3 regions of the Blautia sp. MCC269 genome follow, and region 1 is predicted to be linked to each of the others. Evidence: riboswitches for the same ligand, from Rfam matches in the RefSeq annotation. Region 1 holds a riboswitch; each other region holds the start of a gene.
What was found. Region 1 has a riboswitch for cobalamin ahead of GPK88_RS00205 (cysteine-rich small domain-containing protein). Riboswitches for the same ligand answer to the same signal wherever they lie in the genome.
Positions count from the first base shown of each region.

Region 2: another riboswitch for cobalamin. It lies ahead of GPK88_RS06305 (ABC transporter permease); the one in region 1 lies ahead of GPK88_RS00205 (cysteine-rich small domain-containing protein).
Region 3: another riboswitch for cobalamin. It lies ahead of nikB (nickel ABC transporter permease); the one in region 1 lies ahead of GPK88_RS00205 (cysteine-rich small domain-containing protein).

Region 1 is NZ_WQQE01000001.1:43,022-47,277, forward strand. Features, by position in the region: gene GPK88_RS00195 (glycyl radical protein) at 1-333, opposite strand, end outside; gene GPK88_RS00200 (phosphatase) at 688-1,401, shown strand; gene GPK88_RS00205 (cysteine-rich small domain-containing protein) at 1,500-1,808, opposite strand; cobalamin riboswitch at 2,075-2,276, opposite strand; gene GPK88_RS00210 (C40 family peptidase) at 2,447-3,907, opposite strand; gene GPK88_RS00215 (N-acetylmuramoyl-L-alanine amidase family protein) at 4,234-4,256, opposite strand, start outside.
Region 2 is NZ_WQQE01000016.1:23,494-27,749, reverse strand. Features, by position in the region: gene nikC (nickel transporter permease) at 1-813, opposite strand, end outside; gene GPK88_RS06305 (ABC transporter permease) at 829-1,758, opposite strand; cobalamin riboswitch at 1,895-2,068, opposite strand; gene GPK88_RS06300 (MATE family efflux transporter) at 2,137-3,495, opposite strand; gene GPK88_RS06295 (ABC-2 transporter permease) at 3,651-4,256, opposite strand, start outside.
Region 3 is NZ_WQQE01000039.1:148,841-153,096, forward strand. Features, by position in the region: gene hisIE (bifunctional phosphoribosyl-AMP cyclohydrolase/phosphoribosyl-ATP diphosphatase HisIE) at 1-591, shown strand, start outside; gene GPK88_RS13465 (M14 family metallopeptidase) at 686-1,645, shown strand; cobalamin riboswitch at 1,935-2,124, shown strand; gene nikB (nickel ABC transporter permease) at 2,316-3,254, shown strand; gene nikC (nickel transporter permease) at 3,255-4,082, shown strand; gene GPK88_RS13480 (ABC transporter substrate-binding protein) at 4,146-4,256, shown strand, end outside.

The DNA.
Region 1 (4,256 bases):
AAATGGATCGGCTGTTCTGGTAGCCACTGTATCCAGCTCATCCTCCAGCCACTGGAAAGAATACTCCGGGAATGTCTGACATCCTCTCGGAGCCAGGGTGCTGCTTCCGACGATCAGCTCCTCATCACGAATAATGATGGGAATATTACGCAGGATGTGGGCAAATGCCTTGGCTCTGCGGGTGATGATCGGCTCGTCTTCGGTCTGCTTATAGGACTCTGTGACCAGCTTGGCTCTGGCAGATTCGATCACCGGCATCTTTGCATAAAGATTATCCACAAGATGGGTGATCCTGTCTGTTTTCGGGATATCTGCTATATGAAATTTCTCCATGATTCTCCTTTCTCATAACCGGTTGTTTCTGGTGATCTGTCCGCCTTCCCGCTTCCAGAACCGCTTCTTTCCGGCTATGTGCTCATGTAATTTTATTATACCTTACCCCCTCTTTGATGTCAACGAAATCCAACACGTGTTTCTTGCTGTTTTTGTGGTTTTTATAGGGCAGGACCCGTTGGTTTTATTTGTTTTTCGTGTTTTTATGTTTTTCTCTATTGACTTTGTTTTTCTGCTCTGCCATACTTGGATTTATATAGGAATTCCTTTGTTTTTCAGAAAAAATTTATACAAAGCGGACATTCGTATTCCGCTCTGTCACATGTTCTCAAACAGCAAAAGAGGTGTATTTTTATGTATCTTTCTGATATGCATACCCATTCCATCGCCAGCGGTCACGGCACGGAATGTACTATCACCAACATGGCCCGGGCGGCCGCAGGAAAAGGTCTCCGGCTTCTCGGGATCACTGATCACGGTCCCGGCACTCTGGCAGCCGGAACTTCCTCCTATTTCCGCAGCCTTACCTATTCTCCGAAAAAACATTTCGGCGTAGACCTGCTCTACGGGATTGAACTGAATATCCTGGATCGGAACGGAAGTATCGATCTGGATCAGGAATTATTATGTAAACTTGACTACGCCATTGCAAGCATGCATTCCTGGAATTACCGCCCCGGCACCAGGGACGAAAACACCGAAGCCTTTATCAATGTTATGAAAAATCCCTGCGTCAAGATCCTCGGCCACAGCGATAACACACACTATCCGGTAAATTATGAAGTTCTTGCCCGAACTGCAAAAGAAACCGGAACCATCTTCGAGATCAACGAAGCTTCTCTTGCGCCTTATGGCTATCGTGGTGACACAAGAGAAAACTGTTTCGAGATCCTTCGTTGCTGTCGAAAATATGATCTGCCACTGCTTCTCTCCAGCGACAGTCACGGTCCGGAGCACATTGGCGATTTTACCTATGCCGCGGAGTTTGTTCACCAGGCCATGTTCCCGGAACAGCTGATCCTGAACAACCAGCTTCCAAAATTAAAAGTGTTCCTGCAGACCAGATGACCTGATAAAGTAAAAAAGCCAGCTCACACATTTTTCTATGTGTCAGAGCTGGCTCATTATTTCGAACTATTATTTATAACTATATTATATATTCTCTATTATCTCTTCTCATCTGCCTGAGAATTTTCTCTCTGTTTTCTTATCATATCCGCAAGTTCCTGGTACTTCCCTGTGATATATCCGTAATTTTCTCTTCTGTGAGGAAGTTTACACGCCGTGCAGTCCTTGATCCCACTTTCTGTAAAGTGGAAATTACCGCCGCATTTATCTCCCAGTGCATACAACGGGCAATAACAGAACAGGCAGTTGAAATTCTCCGGATCTACTCCTTTATGGCATGGAAAATACTCGCATTTTTTGTGGCTGAAATAGGAATACTCTTTTCCTTCCCAATATGGTTTCTCCATGATTCTTATCTCCTCCCGGATCATATATACTCTTAATTTTCCTATAAAAAAAGAGGTAGCGATGCCACCCCGGGGTAGAAATATAATCCGTTCATGAGTGCGCGGAGGGAACGAATGTATCCGGAGTAGTATCGCCTGCCATTTAATCATGTATAATTCATATGAACAGGCGTATTCCATAAAAAAATGCCTACTCTCGTAAAAAAGTAGACAACGTCCCAGGGGTGCGGAGTCCCTGAAATGGTTGTTACACTTTACACGGAAGTTTAACCTCGCCATAACAAGCAGGTTTCCTGGCTCCGGGATCATGGCTTGTCTCTCCTTCTCATACCTAGTACAATGGACTGTGAGATTCGCTCCTCCGTTACAGTGACCGGATCGCTCAGGTTTCACACCTGATTCCCTTTTCTGCTGGCATCTGATAATCAATGACTGTCAGATCCCCTCAGCACTTGCTATGTTCAATATGGAATTATACTGACATTATAATAACACCCTGTTAATTATATGTCAATACTATTTCCATCATATTTACATATTTTTGATCATATTTTTCCGATACATTTGTAAACGCAAAAAAACAGCCTGGCAAACTGCTGCCAGGCTGCTGTACTTTTATTTTCTGTTGTCTGTTCGCCTTATACAAGACGTCTTACAGAAACGATAGTTCTGTATGTCGCATCGTTGCTGATCTTGATTCCATCCTGAGAGTTGGATGCATGTACGATCTGTCCGTTGCCCATATAAATAGCCACATGTCCACCGTAACAGATCAGGTCTCCAGGCTGTGCATCTGCATAAGATACCTCAGTACCTGCATTCTGCTGCTCATAGGAAGTTCTCGGAAGGCTTACACCAAAGTTGGCATATACACTCTGTACAAAACCGGAGCAGTCTGCACCGTTGGTAAGACTTGTTCCGCCCCATACGTAAGGATTTCCCACAAACTGTGTAGCATAATTCACAACAGAAGATCCGGAACCACTGCTGTAAGAAGAACTGTCACTGTCTGAAGATGTATCCTCTGCATTAGATGTGTCCTCTGCACTTTCTTCAGATGCGTCTGTGCTGTTATCGTAATCTGCGTCTGCATTATCCTCTGTATTCTCAGTATCCTCGGACGCATCATCATTCTCACCATTGTCTGCATCTTCATCCACATCCTCGGTGTCATCTTCTGCAGTATCCTCATCTGCATTCTCGATCACGTCGCCGTCCTCATCGTACTGTACGTCTTCGCTCTCGTCCGCCTCATCCTGCTGTGCTTCCTGCTCTGCCTGGCGTCTTGCTTCCTCTTCTGCCTCTGCCTGCGCTCTTGCTGCTGCCTCAGCCTCCGCCTGACGTCTTGCTTCCTCTTCTGCGGCGATACGCTCAGCCTCTAATCTCTGAAGCTCTGCAGTCTGCTCTGCAAGAAGGTTCGCATAGTCTGTAGCCTGCTGCTGTGCATAAGCAATCTCATTGTCATAATCTGCGGATGTTGCACGCTTCTCATCCAGCTGTGCCTGAAGGTTCTGGGACTCTGCCTCATATTCCTGCTTCATTCCCTCAAGTTCTGCCTTCTCCTGTGTGTACTGAGCTTCCAGGTTAGCTACCTGCTGAATGGTGTTGGAATATTTCTCAAGGCTCTTTCTGTCCTGCTCATATGTCTTCTGTGTGTACTCAGCTTTTGTAAGAAGATCAGACAGGTTCTCTGCATTCAGCATCATCTGGAACCATGCGTCGTCTCCGCCTTTCTCGTAAAGATACTGAATACGTTTTTTCATTGCTTCATACTGTTTGGTCTTGGCATTCTTGGCTTTCTCAAGGTTGGCCTGTGTAGATGCAATGTCGGCTTCTTTATTGGAGATATCTCCTTCCAGTGTCTGGATCGAAACCATCACGTTTACAAGATTGGCATCAAGAGTGGAGATCTCGCCTTCGATCTGTGACTTCTGTGCGGAAAGCTCATCCAATCTGGAATAAGTTGCATTCAGCTGTTCATTGGTTGCATCCATTTCCTGCTGAAGCGCTGCCTCATCTTCTCTTGTTGCACTTACGCTAACTACCTGTGCTCCACTGATGAGGAGCGCCAGTGTCAGACATAATATTCTTTTCTTCATGACTGTTCACCCTCGCAATCTGATTTTGAATTCTGATTATTCGGCAGATCACATATCACCTGCCCTCGTTTACTCATTTCTGCTGTTCTTTCATTTCAGCAAATCAATGTAACATTTCCGCAATATCTTGTTTCAATCTTTTTATATATTAACACAGTGTTCTCTGGTTTGCAAGGATTTTCTATTATTTAGTTTAAAATTCTGTAACATTTATTAATGAATTTGACATTAAAGAAGGAGAACTCTGCATTTTACAGGTTCTCCTTCTCTTAATCTTATTTAATTATTACATAGAAATTTCTTCGGGTACTTCTCTTCCTGCCTAATCAGAACAGGTCTGCAAGAATCT
Region 2 (4,256 bases), on a different contig from region 1:
CAGGACAATGATCATGATCAGTATGCCCGGATAAAACATCAGCCTTGGATAAGTCTGGATATAGCTTTTGCTGTCGCTGAGCATGATCCCCCATTCCGGTGTCGGCGCCTGCACACCAAGTCCGATAAAGGAAAACCCGGCGATTGACAGAATGATCGAACCGATTTCCATTGTTGCCAGTGCGATCACAGATGGCAGGATATTTCTCAATACATGCCTGAATATGATCCTTGCGTGGCCGCAGCCACCGGCCTTCAGTGCGGTCATATAATTTTTATTTTTTTCTTGAAGTGTCAATGCACGGGCAAGCCTTGCATATTCTGCCCAGGATACGACCGACAGGGACAGGATCAGATGAGCGCCGCTGGCTCCCACGGTTCCTGCAATGGCAAGTGCCACGATAAAGACCGGCATAGCCATAAATACATCAATGATCCTCATAATCATGGAATCGATTTTTCCACCTACATATCCGGCAAACAGTCCGATCGGCACCCCGACACATACAGTGATCAGAAGCACCGTAAAGCTGTAGCTCAGTGAATACCGGCTGCCCCAGAGAAGTCTTGATAAAATACATCGTCCCAGCTGATCAGTACCTAAAGGATATGCCGCCGACGGATTCTTTAATTTTATCGAAACATCCACAAGCAGTGGATCATGCGGCGCCAGTACAGGTGCAAAAATAGCTGCCAATGCAAAAATTATGACCACCATCAATCCTATTTTTGTTTTCGGTGACCGGAATACCTGTTTCCAGTACAGATTCTGGATCATGCTTTTTTCTGTTTTCTGCTTTCTTCTGCTTCCCATTCTATGATCTCTCCTTTACTTTAACTGGATTCGCCGGTCAATCGCAGAATAGGCGATATCCACAAGAAAATTTAATACTACAATGCCAACAGCCAGAATAAAGATAAAACATTGCAGCACCGGAGTGTCTTTTGAGATCACGGATTTCAATGCCAGATTTCCGATTCCCTGAATTGAAAAAATACTTTCTATCACAGCTGAGCCACAGAAAAAACCGATCACAATTGATACCAGACGTGTAAGCACAGGAATCAGGATATTTTTCAGACCATGACGCAAAATTACATTTACAGATGACAATCCCTTAGCTCTGCTGGCACGTATGTAATCCTGCTTCAGCACCTGTATCATATTGGTACGGATCAATCTCGTCATAATTCCAAAGAAACTGATATCCATGGCAAATGCCGCAAGGATCGGAATGCCTCCGGCATCTCCTCCGATCACGGAGATCACTTTTAGCTTTACTCCAAATATATAGAGCAGCATCAGACCGATCCAGAAAGACGGCATAGATACACTGAGGGACGACAAAATACGAATGACTTTATCCAGAACTCTGTTTTCATAAATTGCTGACAAAATCCCAAGAGGGACTGATACGATCATCAACAATAAAAACGAAGTAACTGCCAGTTTAAATGTCTGTGGAAAATATTTTTTTAATTCATCAAAAGCCGGTTTTCTGGTAGAATATGATTTTCCAAAATCGCCATGAAGTGCCTGATCCAGCCATTTCCCGTATTGTACCAGCACCGGCTGATCCAGTCCTTCCTCATGCCGTACTTCTTCTACCTGTTCCGGTGACGGATGCTCGTATTTTTTCTCCGCCAGAACTCTGGCAGCATCACCTGCCGATATAAAACTCAGCATAAAAATAATAAATGTAACCGCCAGAACTACCGGAATCATAAATATAAAACGCTTTGCAATTACTTTTCCCATTTTCATTTCTCCTCATTTTTCATCTGTTTATTCGGTTAAAATAAAAAAAGCTGATATGATCCAGCATCATATCAGCACAAAAAACAAACCTCTACCTCAGGCAGAGCTTATTCCTTCTGTATCCCATCCGAATCAGAATTCTTCTGTCAAAAAGGCAAGTCTCCTGACTCCAGTTCTTCCTACTTACCATCTTCCCGGATCTCTCCAGTGATATTTTGGTTTTCGTCCCTGTCACAGTAGCGGTGGCTGTTCTGGCATTTCACCAGATTCCTTATTAAGTACTTTGTACACCCTTCTGACTATTCAATTTTCATAGTTGTAAGTATCATAATATCATACTTTTCTTTTTATATAAATAGTTTTTTGTCAAATATAACATTATGTATGAACGGTGACTTCTTTATATTTCCGTATAATGATCATATAACTTACGAATAATAAAACAGCTGCACTGCTCCATGCACAGATCTCTGCATAGTATATTCCATCTTCACCGATCAGTTTTGGCAGCAGCAGCGCAACACTGACACGCATTATAAATTCTGCAATGCCACTGGCAAGCGGAATCAAAGTATTACCCAGGCCCTGGATAGCGGAACGATATACATACAGCAGATACAGCACCCACAAAAAGACAGCCATAATAAACAAATACTTATATGCTATATCCAATACCTGTCGGGTCTGATCCGGTTCACCGGATACAAACAAGGACAGTACATTACGTCCAAACAGTACTATCATGCCGGAAATGAAAGCCGAAGTGAGCACTGCCATATAAGTGCCGCTGCGCACGCCTTTTCGAATCCTCTGGTATTTTTTTGCACCAAGATTCTGGCCCACATAGGTTGTAATAGCATATCCATATGAAACGGCAGCCATCTCCAAAACCCCATACAGCTTGTTCGATGCCGTAAATCCCGCCACAAACAGAAAACCAAATCCATTGATCACATACTGTACCACAAGTCCTCCCACGGAGATGATCACATTCTGTATTGCAAGAGGAACCGCCAGTTCCAAAAGCCGCAAACTCATAGAGGGCTGCCTGTAAAAGTCCTTCTTTTCCAGGCGGATATCCGGGATTTTACGTAATACGATCAAACAGTACAAGGCAGAAAATCCCTGCGCGATAACAGTCGCCACTGCTGCTCCGGCTATACCCCAGCCAAAAACCGCCACAAACAACAGATCCAGTCCCACATTGATCACTGCTGCCACTGTCATTGCGATCAACGGAGATCTGCTGTTTCCAAGTGCCCGAAGGATCGCTGCAAATATATTATAAGCAGCTATGATCGGGATTCCCGCAAAGATCAGCCGCAAATATAGCATTGTCAGATCAATGACATTATCCGGTGTCTGTAAAAATAAAAGAACATGATAAACTGTACCTTCACTTACTGCGAGTACGACCACAGACAGTAATGCTGTCATGATATAGCTTTTCGCTACTGCACATTTCAGATTTTCCTTTTCCCTTGCTCCATAATACTGAGATACAAGAATAGAAAAACCCTGTGTGATACCTGTCATGATCCCCAACACCAGCCATACCAGCCAATCTCCGGCACCTACTGCCGCCAGTGCTTCAACTCCTACCACTTGTCCGACAATCATGGTGTCTGCCATTGTATAAAACTGCTGAAAAATATTTCCAAGCATCATTGGTATGGCAAAAGTTATGATCAGTTTTCCGGGAGATCCGGCAGTCATATCTTTTTCATTGGTTCCCATAAGAATCTCCTTTTCTTTTCATCCTTGTCCGCTATTTTACAAGGGACTCTTACGAAACACAAGCCTATTTTTTCACAAAGTTTTTCTCATATTTTTGGTAGCTATTACATCTTTATAATCATTATTTTTAATGGATCATTTTTGCCACGCCTATCTTAAAACTCTTTCTTCTTCATGGTGCTCATACTATACTTATACGAAGCAAACCATATAAGCAGACTTAGCACAATGAGGGCAATCCCGATTTCAAAATCCCCTATTCCCCCTATCATATGCAGAATACTTTCTTTTAATCCCAAGTTAGTCTTCACAAAAGATCTAATTGTATAACAAATCGCAAAAATAATTAAAATTGCGATTGGCAGCACAATTCGCCCTTTCTCTCCTTCGAACCTTATCCTGATCGCGATCATAATTCCCGCAATTGCCTGAAACACAAAAAATGTGATCAACTCCATTGCCAGCATTTCCAGATCAAACACCTCTTCAGGATTTATGAGTACCATAATTCCTGCACAGATCATTCCAATGCACCATCCACATGCTGTCATGATAAAGGAAAAAATATATTTTTCTCTGACATATATTTTTTTATTTACGGGTAAAGAAAATAAATATGTGTAACCATGGCCATTTTCATCATAACTGATCGTATTACCTGAATATATCGCCAGAACAGATGGGATATACATTGCAATGAAAGCAGCTGCCGTTTTTCCTGTAAGTATAAAAAACAATGCTACAAACACTAACACCAAAAA
Region 3 (4,256 bases), on a different contig from region 1:
AACAGTGATGGAATGGTTCCAGTTATTGTCCAGGATTACCGGACAGATGAAGTGCTGATGCTGGCCTATATGAATGAACTGGCTTTTGATACCACACTGAAATTGGGAAAAATGACATACTGGAGCCGCAGTCGGAATGAACTCTGGACCAAAGGCCTGACATCCGGCCATGTACAGTATGTAAAATCTCTTACCATTGACTGTGACAATGATACAATTCTTGCCAAGGTGGATCAGGTGGGGGCTGCCTGCCATACAGGAAACCGTACCTGTTTCTTTAAACCACTGATGAAGAAAGAGTACGATGATACCAATCCACTCCACGTATTCCAGAATGTGTACGATGTGATCACAGACCGGAAAGCGAATCCGAAGGAAGGTTCCTATACCAATTATCTTTTTGATAAGGGAATTGACAAGATCCTGAAAAAAGTCGGTGAAGAATGTACAGAGATCGTCATTGCAGCCAAAAATCCGGACAAAGAAGAGATCAAATACGAGATTTCTGATTTTCTTTATCATATGATGGTACTTATGGTGGAGAAGGGAGTCAGCTGGGAAGAGATCACCAGAGAACTGGCAAAAAGATAGAATTAAAAAAAGACATATACAATTTTGGTTAGGCATGGTATACTTATCGAAACAAAGTGCGGAAATATAAGAAAAAGGGAAAGGGAAACAGCCAATGATCAAAATTGATGACTGGGTGATCGAAAAAGGAGAAAAAGCACAAGGTAAGATTGAGATCACAGGATGCGGCATGGCAATGCCGGCTACTGTGATCTGCGGAGTGGAAGATGGACCAACGATCCTGATCACAGCAGGAATACACAGCGCCGAGTATGTGGGAATCCAGGCGGCAATGGAACTTGCGAAAGAATTTCAGCCGGAGGAACTGAAGGGAAATGTGATCATCATTCCGCTGGTCAATGTCAGTGGATTTGAACATCGTACCATGAGTATGGTTTATGAGGACAGTAAGAATCTGAACCGCGTTTTTCCTGGAGATCCTGAGGGAACAGCTGCAGACCGCATTGCCTATACCATGGTGACGAAACTTTTTTCCATAACGGACTATTATATTGATCTGCACAGCGGAGACGGATACGAGCAACTTCATCCATATGTTTATTATGTAGGCGTTGTAGATGAAGAGACCGCGGAGAAGTCCTTACATATGGCAAGGCATATCGGTGTAAAATACGTAGTTCGTTCCACAACCGCTACAGGTGGTGCCTACAATTATGCCTCTTCTCTTGGCATTCCAAGCATTCTCATAGAGAGGGGCGGACACAGCTACTGGACCTGGGAGGAAGTAGAACAGGATAAAAGAGACGTCCGTCACCTTGTTTTTCATCTCCAGGGAAAGGCGTGTCATGGTCTGAAGCATTACCGTCAGATGCTTCTTGAAAATGTAGTCTATGAATATGCGCCGTATACCGGATGCTGGTATCCGTCCAAGAAGCCTGGAGAATACTTTTTTAAGGGGGAAGAACTGGGTGAACTGAGAGATTACTATGGGAATTTACTTTACACATCTATTGCAACTGAAAACGGAGTCGTACTTTATCAAACAGCCAGTCTGAACATTATTGAAGACGGACCAATGATCGCATATGCAGCGATCACGGAGACTCTGACCTGATATTTGCAGAGCTTTTCCACCAAAAATTGTTTTATTCAATTCCTATAGAAACGATAAGAAAACCGGATTTTACCGTTTGCTGTTCTATTTGCAAAAACAAACGTGTAAAATCCGTATTTTTTTGACAGATCGGATAAATTCAGTTGTTAAATACCTAACGGGGTATATGTACAATTCAAATAACTTTGACAAAATTGATAAATATTCTAAAAATATAACATTTTTCTATAGACAAACTCCGTGGATCTATCATATAATAATGCGCGTAATTTAACAGCATTTGCTGATTTTTACATCAGTCGTTGCAAGTTCCGAGAGGATTAATAGGGAAACCGGTATAAATCCGGTACGATCCCGTCACTGTAATGGGGAATCCTCAGATAAAATACCACTGGCCGGGTGCGTGAGAAATAGGGCCGGGAAGGTGTCTGAGGGTGAGGAGCCTGAGTCAGGAGACCTGCTTGTAATTGTTTTAAGATGATTCTTACGGAAGATAGGAAGCATGTTTTTTTGTGTGTGCCCGTATTTCGTCACGGGCTTTTTTCGTGCGTATTTCTAAAATTCCATGCATTTTCTGCATATAAAGAATCCCATTATAGTTTTATTATTATCTTATATAAGTTGAAACGGCTATGCTAAAAATCACATCAAATGAGGAAAGGAGTAAAACGTGACAAAGAAACAAGTAGGAAAAAGATTTCTCCAGATTATCATTGTATTATTTGGAATCAGCTTTTTCACATTTGGACTGACCTACCTGTCACCTGGTGATCCTGCGGAGATCATGTTGACAGAGTGTGGTAATCTTCCAACACCGGAACTTCTGGAACAGACAAGACATGATCTCGGCCTTGACCAGCCATTTCTTGTGCAGTATGGTTCCTGGCTGAAAGGTGTTGTAACAGGAGATATGGGACAGTCCTATTCTTTCAAAATGCCGGTAACAGATAAACTGGTATCCTGTTTCTGGCCCACACTGAAGATGTCACTGCTGGCACTTCTGATGATGGTCATTATTTCCATACCACTTGGAATTCTGGCCGCTGTATATCAGAACAAATTCCCGGATTATTTTGTAAGAGGGATTACTTTTGTGGGAGTATCTGTTCCAAGCTTCTGGCTGGGGCTGATCCTTCTCAGTATCTTCGGTGTTCAGCTTCGCTGGATCAACGTGGCAGGAGGCAGTACAGATTTCAAATCCATGATTCTTCCGGCGCTCACCCTTGCACTTGCCATGTCTGCAAAATATACCCGACAGGTAAGAAGTGCGGTACTGGAGGAACTTCACCAGGATTATGTAACAGGTGCGAGAATGCGTGGAATTAAGGAAAGCGTAATTCTCTGGAAACATGTTCTTCCTAATGTAATGCTTCCGCTGGTAACGCTGCTGGGTCTTTCCCTTGGAAGCCTTCTTGGAGGTACCGCAGTTGTAGAGATCATTTACAACTGGCCGGGAATGGGAAATATGGCAGTAAAGGCAATTTCCTGTCGTGACTATCCTCTTGTACAGGGCTATGTACTCTGGATCGCGATCCTGTACATGTGCATCAACCTGCTTGTGGATCTGTCCTACACTTATCTCGATCCAAGACTTAAGGAGGATAGATAATTGAAAAAAGTATTACGAATATTCAAAGAAAACAAACAATTCACTCTTTTCTTTATTCTGGGTCTTGTGGTGATCGGTGTTGCGATCTTTGCACCGCAGCTTTCCCCATATGATCCGTTGGATGCAGTTATGACCGAATCACTGCAGGAGCCGAGCTCCGCCCATCCATTTGGAACAGACAAACTTGGGCGAGATCTTCTTTCCCGTGTTATTTTCGGAACAAGAACGTCTCTGATCATGACCTTATGTCTGGTTGCGGTGATTTTTGTGATCGGTACATTTTTAGGAGTTATTGCCGGATATTTTGGCGGTATTGTAGATGCGGTGATCATGCGCATTGCGGATATGATGATTTCCTTCCCGGGCCTTGTGCTGGCCATCGCCATTGCCGGTATGCTGGGACCGAACCTTGTCAATGCCGTTATCTCCATCGCGGCTGTAAGCTGGACGAAATATGCCCGTCTTGCAAGAAGTATGGTTCTGAAAGTCAAGAAGAGTCTTTACATAGAGGCAGCTGTGGTAAACGGAACAAAGACCTGGAAGATTCTTCTTGTACATGTTCTTCCAAACATGGTAACACAGATGGTGGTAACTGCGGCAGCAGATATCGGAACCATGATGCTGGAGCTGGCTTCCCTTTCTTTCCTGGGATTTGGTGCAACTGCGCCGACACCGGAGTGGGGACTGATGCTCAACGAGGGAAGAACCTACATGGCAAAAGCGCCATGGCTTATGATCTACCCTGGTATTGCCATTGTGATCTGCGTGGTTGTTTTCAACATGCTTGGAGACAGCATCCGCGACGTACTGGATCCACGCCAGGATTAATAAAACATTTTCTGTAACAAACCAACACCCTATTATTAGTATATTTATCTTTAGGAGGATGAAATGAGAAATAACGTAGTTAAAAAAGTGCTGGCTGCTACACTTGCATGTATGATGACTTTTTCCATGACAACAGTGGCTCAGGCAAAAGGTGACAAAAACAGCGATAAGGAA